2 regions of the Brochothrix thermosphacta DSM 20171 genome follow, and region 2 is predicted to be linked to the other one. Evidence: predicted binding sites of a transcription regulator. Region 2 holds the regulator's gene; the other holds the start of a gene.
The links. Region 2 encodes LexA, which represses DNA repair genes until DNA is damaged. Its sites were predicted from a motif close to CGAACATATGTTCG; they were not measured.
Positions count from the first base shown of each region.

Region 1 (7,002 bases), 1.1 Mb from region 2:
TGAGCTTACAATGACAGTATGGGACGGAAATTGTGCCAGCAATTGAGTACCAATCCTTCATTTAATGACATTGTAGCGGATTTATCCGCTTTACGAGAACAGTATGGGACGGAGATTGCGGCAGCAATTGAGTACCAATCCTTCATTTAATGACATCGTAGCAGATTTATCCGCTTTACGAGAACAGTATGGGACGGAGATTGCGTAAGCAATTGAGTACCAATCCTTCATTTAATGACATCGTAGCAGATTTATCCGCTTTACGAGAACAGTATGGGACGGAGATTGCGTAAGCAATTGAGTACCAATCCTTTGCTAACACCGTTGCAAATTCATTTGCTTATGATGTCAATTGAGCATCCTTCCATCCATCGTACATCATCCCTTAACTATTTTTTAGTGTCGCGTTCCAATTATATCCTCAAGGTGAAAAATAGCCAGCTATAAAAATTTACCTACTCCCTAAATGATAGCGCCCAAACAAAAAAACGTGCTGAGAAGCTGACTTCTCAACACGTTATGATTCAATTTATTTCGCTTTAGCTTTTTTCACTGTGGCACTCACGCGTGCCTTATCACGTTCTAGTACTTCTTTTAAATATTTACCTGTATATGATTCAGGGACTTTACAAATTTCTTCCGGTGTCCCAACTGCGATTACTTGTCCACCGCCAGCTCCACCTTCTGGTCCCAAATCAATGATATTATCGGCTTGTTTAATCACATCAAGATTATGCTCAATCACCAACACCGTATCACCATTATCGACTAAACGCTGCATCACTGTTAATAAACGCTTGATATCATCAGCATGCAAACCTGTTGTCGGTTCATCTAAGATATAGAATGATTTACCAGCCGAACGTTTATGTAGCTCTGAGGCTAATTTAACACGTTGTGCTTCACCACCCGATAAAGTTGTCGCTGGTTGACCTAGACGAACATAACCTAAACCAACATCAACGATTGTTCTTAACTTACGTTCGATGCGCGGCACATTTTGGAAAAATTCAACGCCTTCTTCAATCGTCATATTCAATATATCACTAATATTTTTACCGCGATAATGAATATCGAGCGTCTCACTGTTGTAACGTTTACCGTGACAAACTTCACAAGGGACATACACATCTGGCAAGAAATGCATCTCAATTTTAATAATACCATCGCCACGACAAGCTTCACAGCGACCACCTTTCACATTAAAACTAAAACGACCTTTTTTATAGCCACGTACTTTCGCTTCATTTGTCGCGGTGAATAAATCACGAATGTCATCAAATACACCTGTATACGTCGCTGGGTTCGAACGTGGTGTTCGACCAATAGGCGATTGATTAATATCAATTATTTTCTCAATGTGTTCCATACCTGTGATCTTTTTATGTTTACCAGGTTTAACATTCGCACGATTGACATGACGCGATAATGCTTTACGCACAATTTCATTCACAATAGTACTTTTACCAGAACCCGAGACACCGGTTACTGTTGTAAAGGTATTTAATGGGACTGTAAAATCAATATTCTTCAAATTGTTTTCTGTTGCCCCGGTTACTTTTAAGAAGTTACCGTTACCTTTACGTCTTTCTGTTGGAACCGTAATAAACTTTTTACCGTTTAAATATTGCCCGGTTAATGACTTGCGGTTCTTCATGACTTTTTCTGGCGTTCCAGCAGCAACAATTTCACCACCATGTTCACCCGCACCAGGGCCAACATCAATTAAATAATCGGCAGCCATCATCGTATCTTCATCATGTTCAACGACAATTAATGTGTTTCCGATGTCACGCATTTCTTTCAATGCATCAATCAAACGCGCGTTATCACGCTGATGTAACCCGATAGAAGGCTCATCTAAGATATAAAGAACACCTGTCAATTTTGAACCGATTTGAGTTGCCAAACGAATACGTTGGGCTTCCCCACCTGATAATGTTCCTGCTGTACGCGCTAAAGTTAAGTACTCCAAACCGACGTTATCAAGAAAACCTAAACGGTTACAAATTTCTTTAACGATGGGTTCTGCTATTTGAGCGTCTTGTGCACCTAAAGTAAGTGCTTCAACCCATTTAACCGAATCAACAATTGCCAATTCACAAATTTCACCAATATGGCGTCCTGCAATTTTAACTGAACGCGCTTTTTCATTAAGACGGTAACCAGAACACGCTTTACACGGTTGTTCTGCCATATAACCCATCATTGTATCACGCACAAAATCAGAATTTGTTTCTTTGTAACGACGCTCAATATTTGTCATCACACCTTCAAACGGAATATCAACATCTTTGGTATTCCCAAAATCGTTGGTGTAATGAAAATGGAATAAGCGCTCACCAGAACCGTTTAATAACAGCTGTTGATCATCCGCACTTAAGTCCGCAAACGGTGTATCCATATCGATATTAAAATCGTGACACGCACTTGCTAACATTTGTGGGTAATATTTTGAACTGATTGGATTCCATGCGACAAACGCACCTTCATTAAGTGTTTTCTGCATATCAGGTATCACTAACTCGATATCCGCTTTTAATGTTCTTCCTAACCCATCACATGTTTCACATGATCCGTATGGTGCATTGAAAGAAAACAGTCTAGGTTCAAGTTCCCCAACGTTAAAACCACAATAAGGACACGCATAATGTTCACTAAAGAGTAGTTCCTCACTCTCAGCGACATCAATGACTGCATAACCATCTGCTAAACGTAAAGCGGCTTCCAATGAATCTGACAAACGTGTTTCGATGCCTTCTTTTACAACAATACGGTCAATAATAATATCAATATTATGTTTTTTATTTTTTTCCAACGTAATCTCATCTGAGACATCATAAAGCTCCCCATCAACACGGACACGAACATAACCTTCTTTTTTGATATCTTGTAAGAGCTTTTTATGTTCACCTTTTTTTCCACGAACAAGCGGTGATAATATTTGAATACGTGAGCGTTCTGGCAAAGCCATAATACGTTCAACCATTTTCTCAATCGTTTGCGCTTTAATTTCGATATTGTGATTTGGACAAATAGGATGGCCGACACGTGCATAAAGCAAACGTAAATAATCATTAATTTCAGTTACTGTCCCGACTGTTGAACGCGGATTATGGCTCGTCGTTTTTTGATCGATTGAAATCGCAGGCGATAAGCCTTCGATTGTATCCACATCAGGTTTATCCATTTGACCTAAAAATTGACGTGCGTATGCCGACAATGATTCAACATAACGACGTTGTCCCTCAGCGTATAGCGTGTCAAATGCTAACGATGATTTACCAGAGCCTGATAGCCCAGTGATCACTACTAATTTATCGCGCGGAATTACCACATCGATATTCTTTAAGTTATTAACGCGTGCGCCTTGCACACTGATTTCATTTTTTCTCACCATTTCGTATGGCCTCCCTACTCTTCTTCATCACTTGTTTTGAGTGCTAATATTTTATCACGAATCGCTGCAGCCGTTTCAAAATCGAGCATACGGGCTGCCTCTTTCATGTCATCTTCTAATTCCGCGATTGTACGTGTATCGATTACTTCTTCAACCTCTTCAACGACATCCGTATTACCCGCAGAAACAACTTCGTGAATCGCTTTCTTAATCGTCGTTGGTGTAATACCATGTTCTTCATTATAAGCTTTTTGAATAATACGACGACGTTCCGTTTCATCCAATGCTTTTTGCATCGAATCAGTAATACGATTCGCATACATTAACACGTGACCGTTGGCATTACGAGCCGCGCGTCCCATCGTTTGAATAAGTGAGCGCTCAGAACGTAAGAAACCTTCCTTATCGGCATCTAAAATGGCAACAAGAGAAACTTCTGGAATATCAATTCCCTCTCTTAACAAGTTAATTCCAACTAACACATCAAACTTACCACGACGTAAATCTTGTAATATTTCTAAACGTTCAATCGTCTTCACCTCTGAATGGAGGTACTGCACTTTAATGCCTAACTCTTTGAGATAATCTGTTAAATCTTCCGACATTCGTTTTGTCAAAGTTGTAATTAATACCCGTTCGTCCACTTCAATCCGCTTATTAATTTCACCAATAAGATCGTCAATTTGACCATCAATTGGACGGATTTCAACTTCGGGATCAAGCAAACCTGTCGGACGAATAATTTGTTCAATAACATCTGGATTTTGTTCCAATTCATAAGGACCTGGTGTTGCTGAAATATAAGTAATTTGATTGACGTGTTCTTCGAATTCTTCCAAGCGTAACGGGCGGTTATCAAGTGCTGATGGTAAACGGAAGCCATAATCGACAAGCATTTGTTTACGCGCTTGATCCCCATTAAACATCCCTCTAATTTGCGGCATTGTCACATGCGATTCATCAATAATAATTTGGAAATCATCTGGAAAGTAATCAATCAATGTATGAGGTGTTGAACCTGGCGGGCGTAATTCAATTTGTCGTGAATAGTTTTCCACTCCTGAACAATAACCAATTTCTTCCAACATTTCTAAATCATAGTTTGTGCGCTGTTCCAAACGTTGCGCTTCAATTAACTTCCCTTCATCACGAAAGTATTTGAGCTGTTCAGCCAACTCAACACGGATATTTTGCATCGCTACTTCCATTTTTTCAGGTGCTGTCACAAAGTGAGTCGCAGGGAAAATCGTTACATGCTCACGGTCAGCGATTATTTCGCCTGTTAAGGCATCCATTTCACGAATTCGTTCGATTTCATCGCCAAAAAATTCAATACGCAAACAACGTTCACTACGTGAAGCTGGGAAAATTTCCACAACATCCCCGCGCACACGAAAACGCCCGCGTTGAAAATCAATGTCGTTACGTTCAAATTGAATGTCGACCAAACGACGCAATAATGTATTGCGTTCAATTTCCATCCCTTCACGTAAAGAAATCAGACGATCAAAATAAGATTTTGGATCACCTAAACCATAGATACAAGATACACTGGCAATAACAATTGTATCGCGACGCTCTAGTAATGAGGCGGTAGCAGAATGTCGCAGTTGATCAATTTCGTCATTCACACTCGAATCTTTTTCAATATAAAGATCTTTTGATGGCACATAGGCTTCTGGTTGAAAAAAATCATAATAACTAACAAAATACTCCACAGCGTTTTCCGGAAAGAACTCCTTGAACTCACTATAAAGTTGCCCTGCTAACGTTTTATTGTGAGCGATGACAAGGGTCGGCTTATTTAAATCTCGAATCACATTCGAGACAGTAAATGTTTTCCCTGTTCCTGTTGCGCCTAACAAAGTTTGCTGTTTAACGCCATTTTTCAGGTTTTTCACTAATTTTTCAATTGCTCGTGGTTGATCACCCGCAGGTTGATACGGTGATTCTAATTTAAATGTCTCGTTACCCATTATTTACGCTCCTTTTAATATATTCATACTCTGATTTTAGCAGAAAAAACACCAAAAAGCGAAAATACGTTCGCTTTTTAAGAAAAAAAAGAATAGCGTTAAAAACGCTATCAGATTTTTTAAAAAGTACGATTACTTTTATTAAAGGTTTTTTAAAGACGACAAGAAAAAGAACAACAATCGTGTTTATTGCTCTTTTCCTTCCTCATTCTTCTTTTTAAAGTAATTCACAATTATTAAACCGACTGTAATAGAAAAAGCATCTACTATGATTATTGCTAGGCTATTTGTATACCCTAAAAAAGCACTCGTCATAATCAGAATAACAGTTAAAACAACTGCCATAATGCGACTATATGTTACTTTTGTTAATACGATAACCATTAACATCGGCAACAATAGTGCCGATAAAAAAACATCTAAACTCATTTGCGTGTCGCTTCTTTCAACAACGCTTGTGTAGTGGTTGCAAGATGACTTGCGCTGGCATCATTTTGTTTTAATACATCTGGCAAGATTTCTTCAATAAAATAAGTAACAGAAGCTAAATGACGGTATTTGATGATTGTTTCCAATGCTTCAGCATAAATTTCAAAGAAAAGCGGTTCACTATTGCCTTGTTGAATTTCAGCATAAGATTCGTAAAGTAAATCAACTTTATCTGCGACAGCTAAAATTTGACCTTCTAACGTTTCATCTTTACCTTCTTTAAAAAAACGTGCAAAATCAGCTTGAAAACGCTCAGGAATTTCTTTGCTAATAAAATTTTGAGTCATACTATGTTCAACATCGCTTAACATTTCACGAAGTTCTACAGATGCGTATTTTACAGGTGTTTTAATATCACCAATAAACAATTCTGAATAATCATGATTTAATGATTTCTCATAGAGCGAACGCCAATCAATCGTTTGGCCGGATTGTTCTTCTACAACGCCTAAAAATTGTGCAATTTGAGCCACCTTAAAACTATGTGCTGCCACATTATGTGGTTGATATTTAAATTTACCTGGGCAACGTACGATTAATTCTAAATCGGATAAGCTACCAAAAAAGTGATGAATTCCCATATTTTCACATCCTTCAGTCTTTTCTATTTCTCGTAATCATATCATAAAACAGGTCTTTTTGCCCACTTTAGTCATCGTAAAAAAACCACCTCTTTAAAGGTGGTTTTAATTTATGGTACTTAGCTTAACTTATTACTCTTCAACTTTCTTTCCAACCAACAATTCTTTTTCGGCTTTACTTGGAATTAAAAGCGTGAGACTTATCAACGTTACTAGCACTGTTGCTCCCATATCTGATAAGATAGCAAACCACAATGTGAGCCAGCCTGGAATCGTCAATAATAGCGCGATGATTTTCAATCCTAACGCAATACCAATGTTCCAATGAATGACACGTTGTACTTTGTGTCCAATATCAACAACAAATGGTAAACGTTTTAAATGACTCTGCATTAAGACGACATCTGCAACTTCAATTGCTGAATCGCTCCCTTGACCCATCGCAATCCCAACTTGTGCAGTTGCTAAAGCAGGTGAATCATTGATACCATCACCCACCATGGCCACTAAACGTTTTTCTTTTGCTTCTTTAATATAAGCCACTTTATCTTCTGGT
Region 1 is NZ_CP145608.1:254,010-261,011, reverse strand. It holds gene V6S17_RS01280 (hypothetical protein) at 19-150, shown strand; gene uvrA (excinuclease ABC subunit UvrA) at 530-3,397, opposite strand; gene uvrB (excinuclease ABC subunit UvrB) at 3,415-5,376, opposite strand; gene V6S17_RS01265 (DUF2198 family protein) at 5,563-5,805, opposite strand; gene V6S17_RS01260 (HD domain-containing protein) at 5,802-6,446, opposite strand; gene V6S17_RS01255 (heavy metal translocating P-type ATPase) at 6,579-7,002, opposite strand, start outside.
Region 1: uvrB (excinuclease ABC subunit UvrB) is a predicted target of LexA. The motif match lies at 5,436-5,449, and genes of this name have one in related genera.

Region 2 (7,002 bases):
AACTTTGTGTCAGTTGATCAATGAGACAGGTCATGAAGCCGTTCTTTTCCCTGTTCTTAAAATTGAGCCTCTAAATCAGGCTGAAATCACAAAAAAATTACGTGCATTAACGGCTGCTGATTTTGTTGTATTCACGAGCCAAAATACCGTTCATCGGGTGTTAGATAGTGGACCCAATAGACAGTTCAAAGCTATTTCAATCGGTCCGGCAACATCGCAGGTATTAGAATCTTATGGTCTTAAACCTGTGATTGAAGCTGCTGATTTTATATCAAGTGGATTGTTTGAGGTTATAGCACAACAACTGAAAGATACAGATCGGATATGGTTACCGCAATCTGCACGAGCAACCAATGAATTAGCAGAAAAGTTAGCGACTGTTTGTGAGGTTGAACATACAAGTGTCTACACTGTCGTTGAAGCAAAAAGAGAACCGTTTCAATTTAAGGCAGATGATACGGTTGTGTTTACAAGTCCTTCGGCTGTTATTGCTTTTATTAACTTATTAACTGCTGAAGAACATCAGTTGTTGTCTCAATTGACATTATTATCGATTGGACCAGTGACAACGGCTGTTATTGTAGAAAAGGGATTAAATGTTGCTTATGAAGCGCATCCTTATCATATAGAAGGTTTTCGTTCGTATTTCAAAAACCAAAAAAAGGTATAAAACAATATGTTTTATACCTTTTTGGTGTAATTAAATAAAAGTGGCAAAGCGATTATCCCATATATTTTCATAAAAACGCACCGTATTTTCTGCACTCATAAAAGCATTAGAATAAGTTGTTGTGCCACCTCTTAACATTTGGATTAAATAACCCAGTGCATGAGCATTTTTTACAGTTGCATCCACACAATATTCGGTTTGAGCACCACAAATTTCGATACGGTTTATATGTTCTTGTTCAAGCAATTCTTTTAAATTAGTCTTATAAAAAGAATTGGCATGTGTTTTTTGAATATAATGAGTCGCTTTTCCCTTGTCCAACGAGGGGATGACTTCCCAAGGGGACTGTCCTTGAATCAAATCTTCGTCAGTATGTTGAACAATGATGATGTTTTTCCCTTGAGACGTATAATCAAGCATACGTTTATTTATTAGAGTAACTAATGAAGATAGATTGAAAATTTCTGTGTCGTTGTAACACACGCCATTCTGTAAATCGATAATGATTAGAGCATCAGCTAAAGGCTTCATCAAAGGACCTCTTTCTTTTTTAATAATGAAATTATAGCATAAATAATTTTAAAGCATTAGCAATGTCATTCATGATTATAGGTATTTTAAAAATGATTTAGTATCCAAAAAAAGAGAAATAAGCAACAAGCTGCCTATTACTCTTTTTTTAATTGTATTAATTATTGTATTAAGATAATTAACCGATGTAGCGAAAGAAAAGGCTACATTTCTCTAAATACACCTACAACTTTACCAAGAATAGATACATTTGGTAAGTAGATGGGTTCCATCGAATCGTTTTCAGGTTGAAGTCGTATACGGTTACTTTCCTTAAAGAATCGTTTACAAGTTGCTTCGTCATCCTCTGTCATAGCAATAACAATATCGTTATCGTAAGCCGTATTTTGTTGGCGGACGATTAATTTATCTCCATCCAAAATACCTGCATTTATCATACTTTCACCGTCAACTTTTAGCATGAATAATGTGGCATCATTGACAAGCATTGATTCAGGAAGCGGGAAGTATTCCTCAACATTTTCTATTGCAGTAATAGGAACACCAGCTGTTACTTTACCAACCAATGGCACATTCACAGTGCCAACTTTAGGTGAATCATCCATTATTTCGATTGCTCTTGGTTTAGAAGGATCGCGTTTGATTAGCCCTTTTTGTTCAAGGCGTTCAAGGTGACCGTGTACAGTAGAACTTGATGCAAGGCCAACTGCTTCACCGATTTCTCGAACAGAGGGCGGATAACCTTTTGATTTTACTTCGTCTTTTAAAAATTCAAATATTTCACTTTGACGTTTAGAAAGTTTCATAATTACACCTCTGTATGGTTTTTTGTATCTTTAGTATACCATTTGCTCTTGACAAATACAAACGTTTGTTCTGTTTTTGTGTTGACAAGAACAAATGTTCGGTATATGATATAAATACGAACATACATTCGACTGGGGGATTTAATTTATGAAAACTTTAATATCACGTATTTGGACTAATTTTTCTTTTGTTATTATCTTTACACTTATTAGTGCTTGTTTTTTCCTAATAGTAGGTTTTAAAACAGCTGGCATAGATGAAAGTAAGTACGAACAATATACTATTGTAGAATCAGATAACCTTTGGACAATTGCTGAAAATTACGCCTCGTCAACTAAAGAAGTACAATCAATGGTGCAATGGATGAGTGAGAATAACGACCTTATTAATGAGAATAAATTGGAAGCGGGCACTAAAATTTACATTCCTGTAAAAAAACAACAGACTGCTGATGAAATCATGTATGCAAATAATGATTAGTCTTTTGAAGTTAATGCATTAAAACTAAATTGAATAAATAAAAACGCTACAATTAACACGATGTTAGTTGTAGCGTTTTTGTATAAAACCCCTTAGTTAAGACAGTTGATATCCTCTTCAGTCTGTACCTTAAATTCCTTATATTCGGTTGAAGCGATAAGTTCATCGTTCAATGTTATTTTTTGAAGTCGTTGGTTGCTATAAACAGCAAAATAAAAACTTAATGATTCGGCGCACATGTAGCTACTGTAACATGTGTAGTCAGGTTCACCTTGTGGATCAATCACCACTCCATTAGGAATACTAACTGATTCCAGAATATGATGAGATAAACTGACGGCTTCAATTTCATTTTCGGGTTGTTTAGAAAAGTTTCTTAAGTAAGCCACTCTCACAAAACGAGCAGGAGGGGTATAGTCACCTGGTAAACCAAATGTACCTGATCCTTGACTGAAAGCTGACAGTTCTTTATTTGCCAGAGTAATCGGTTCATGTTGGTGAGGTGTCACTGTGATGTAGTTGCGTAAATTTGTTTCGTGCCAAGAATAGTCAGGACTATTCGTCATCACCCCGATAGAATCTTCAATGATATTTAAACCATTGGGCATCGGTTCAACAATAATTGTTGCTCCTGTTTTATCAGAAAAGATAAAATGTAGAGGTGGCAATTTACTGATAATGGGGTTGGTATCATTAATAAGTGTAATAGATTCTAGTAACTGTGTTTTGACATCTTCGACCGTTGTTGCTTGCGATAATATGTAGGGGATAACTTTATCAGGAGAAATTGCGAGTGTTTCGTCTGCTGCTGTGTCTTTATAAGTTGCGTAACCTGGAAAATAGAGGGTTGCTCCCATAAGACCTTTTTCATTAATACCATCAAAAAGAATCGGTGAATTATTTAAAATTTGCCCCATACCGATAAAAGCAAATTTTGATGTTGTTGAATCTGACGTTGTATAAGTTAAATCAAATGTTTTGTTGCGTGGAACAAAAACAACTTGTTCCGCCATTTCGATTCCAAAGTCCATTGTTCGAGAAAGCAAATGTTTATTATCTTTTGATGTTAATGTAAAACTACTGCAACCTATCATTCAAATCATCCCTTTTCTTGTTATTTTGTAAAGAGTTAAAAACTTTGTGTGTGTGCTTTAATTATAATCTTAAATCACTAATATTAAAAGCGTTGAGTTAGAAAAGATGTGTCTTATTTACTAATTTTTGCGTTTTTAAATAACAATTTAATGACTAATGACTGCCTATGATAAAAGAATAACTGTATTTCGGGAAAAAGTATCCGTTCAATTCAGAATAATTTCCACCTTATTTAACAAAAGAACCAAAACGACCCAATCATTGGAAAATAATTTGCTTGTGAGGTGTTAACTAACGACAGACTGAATACGCTATCATTTTATTGTTCTAAAAGCAGAGTTAAAATAAAAAATAGGCAATAAACAGCGGTTTTATAAGCTTTTTAATATCTATCTCTAGTGATTTGCGCTGAAATGGTTTATAATAATTCTTGTATGCTTAGTTACATTGCAATTTAGCTGTTTCACGTTTTTAATAACTCAAAAAGTTAGCAGAAAGTGAAGCAGTGTGTAATGGGTATTATTAATATATTTTGAGGGGATGTTTTTAAATGTTTGATAAAGTTGATCAACTCGCAGTGAATTCAATCAGAACTCTTTCAATGGATGCTATTCAAAAGGCCAATTCAGGACATCCAGGTTTGCCGTTAGGTGCAGCACCAATGGCATACACACTATGGTCACGTTTCTTAAACGTTAACCCAAGCAATACAACATGGTCAAACCGTGATCGTTTTGTGCTTTCAGCAGGACACGGTTCAATGTTGTTATACAGCTTGTTACATTTATCAGGTTTCAAATTAAGTATTGAAGACCTTAAAAACTTCCGTCAATGGGATAGTTTAACTCCAGGACACCCTGAATTTGGACATACTGATGGCGTAGAAGCAACAACTGGTCCACTTGGACAAGGTATCGGTATGGCTGTTGGTTTTGCAATGGCAGAACGTCATTTAGCTGGGATGTATAACAAAGATAAATTCAACGTTGTTGACCATTATACATACGCTTTATGTGGTGATGGCGATTTAATGGAAGGTGTTTCAGCAGAAGCGGTTTCAATGGCTGGTCATGAGCAATTAGATAAATTAATTGTCCTTTATGATTCTAATGATATTTCATTAGACGGTGATTTAGATCGTTCATTCTCTGAGAGCGTTCAAAAACGTTTTGATTCTTATAACTGGCAACATTTATTAGTTAAAGATGGTAATGATCTAGCTGAAATTGAAGCGGCAATTGCAGAAGCTAAAGCTAATACTACTCAGCCAACAATTATCGAAATTAAAACAGTTATTGGTTTTGGTTCTCCAAAACAAGGTACAAGTGCTGTCCATGGCGCGCCTCTTGGTCCAGAAGGTATTTCTGAAACAAAAGCTGCTTATGGTTGGGATTTACCAGACTTTACAGTGCCTGAAGAAGTATATGCTCGCTACCAAGCAAACGTTGCTGATCGTGGTGCAAAAGCTGAAACCGAATGGAATGCATTATTTGCTTCTTACAAAGCTGAATACCCAGAATTAGCTCAACAATTTGTTGATTCTTTTGAAGGTAAATTACCTGCAGGTTGGGATGCTGATCTTCCATCATTTGATGAAGGCTCTTCAACAGCTTCTCGTGCATCAAGCGGTGAAGTAATCAATGCAATCGCAGATAAAGTTCCATTCTTCTTCGGTGGTTCTGCCGATTTAGCTGGATCAAATAATACGACTATTAAATCAGATGGTCAATTTACAGTTGATGCTCCAGAACAACGTAATATCTGGTTTGGTGTACGTGAATTCGCAATGGCTACTGCGTTAAACGGTATGTCGCTACATGGTGGTTTACGCGTTTACGGTGGTACGTTCTTCGTATTCTCAGATTACCTTAAAGCAGCAGCTCGTTTAGCTGCAATTCAACACCAACCTGTAACTTACGTGCTAACACATGATTCAGTTGCTGTAGGTGAAGATGGCCCAACACATGAGCCAGTAGAACAACTTGCAAGCTTACGTTCTATTCCGAACATGGTTGTTATTCGTCCAGCGGATGGTAACGAAGTAAAAGCGGCATGGACTATTGCGTTGGAATCACAAGATCATCCAACAGCATTGGTATTGTCTCGTCAAAACTTACCAGTGGTTGCAGGTTCAGCAAGCAAAGCAGCAGACGGCGTTCGTAAAGGTGGTTATGTAATCTCACCATCTACTAAAGATGTTGCTGATGCTATCTTAATTGCTACTGGTTCAGAAGTTAACTTAGCTGTACAAGCACAAGCTGCGTTGGCTGCTAAAGGTACTGATGTTTCTGTTGTCAGCATTCCATCGTTTAACTTGTTTGATAAACAATCAGCTGAATATAAAGAGTCTGTTTTACCAAACGCTGTTCGTAAACGTGTGGGTATTGAAATGGGTAGCTCATTCGGTTGGGGTAAATATGTTGGTTTAGATGGTACTGTTATCGCAATTGATACTTTCGGTGCTTCTGCTCCAGGAGAAAAAATCATCGAGGAATACGGTTTTACAGTTGATAATGTTGTAAAAGCTGTTGAATCTTTATAATCGAATTTAAGAAGAAGTGAGGGGCGGGATACCGCTCCTGCTTTTTTTTGCAAACTCGAAGTAGAAATATCACAGTAGAGTTGATGACAGCTATTGTCATAACGTTAATTATCAAGTACAATAATAGAGATAAATAAGAAATGGGGGAAAGTAAATAATGAGTTTATGGTTAGGAATTACACTTATTGTAGTTGCACTTGCTGCGGGTCTAGCACTCGGTTTCTTTTTAGCACGTCGCTATATGATGAAGTATCTACAAGAAAACCCACCTGTTAACGAGCAAATGTTAACAATGATGATGGCGCAAATGGGTCAAAAACCATCACAAAAAAAGGTCAACCAAATGATGTCTGCAATGAGCAAACAACAAGCGGCTGCACCTGCTAAAGAAAAAGAAAAGAAGAAAAAGAAAAAATAATAGCATATATCTGTGTTTATAGAGTTAATATAAATTATGATTATGAAAATTTCTCTTTTAATTGAATTCTATTCGGAAAACACATCTCTTAGGAGGTGTGTTTTTTTAGTATGTAGACAAATTGTGAGAATAATCAAAAAAATCTAGGCAATACTACAAAGATATGCTATATTAAATTTAACGAAAAGAAACGGAGGTGGAAAAGATGGGATCAACAATTTTTGTATTACGTAATGAAGTGAAGAATTACCACAATACGCTTGCTTTTATTTCCAATGTTCAAGGGGATAATCTGTCTTCTTTTAAATTTAATACAAAAACAACGAGTAGTTGACCTTTCTTTTTCACTTATGAAAAGGCTGCTTGTTACCCAGGCAGTCTTTTTTTGTGCGCAAAAATAAGAGACGCCAATGACACGATAAAAAACCAACAGGATGGTGCTCTATGAAAATTTTATTA
Region 2 is NZ_CP145608.1:1,395,852-1,402,853, reverse strand. It holds gene V6S17_RS07115 (uroporphyrinogen-III synthase) at 1-670, shown strand, start outside; gene V6S17_RS07110 (cysteine hydrolase family protein) at 701-1,201, opposite strand; gene lexA (transcriptional repressor LexA) at 1,405-2,007, opposite strand; gene yneA (cell division suppressor protein YneA) at 2,156-2,488, shown strand; gene V6S17_RS07095 (choloylglycine hydrolase family protein) at 2,581-3,582, opposite strand; gene tkt (transketolase) at 4,134-6,125, shown strand; gene V6S17_RS07085 (YneF family protein) at 6,283-6,543, shown strand; gene V6S17_RS07080 (hypothetical protein) at 6,749-6,877, shown strand; gene V6S17_RS07075 (MFS transporter) at 6,988-7,002, shown strand, end outside.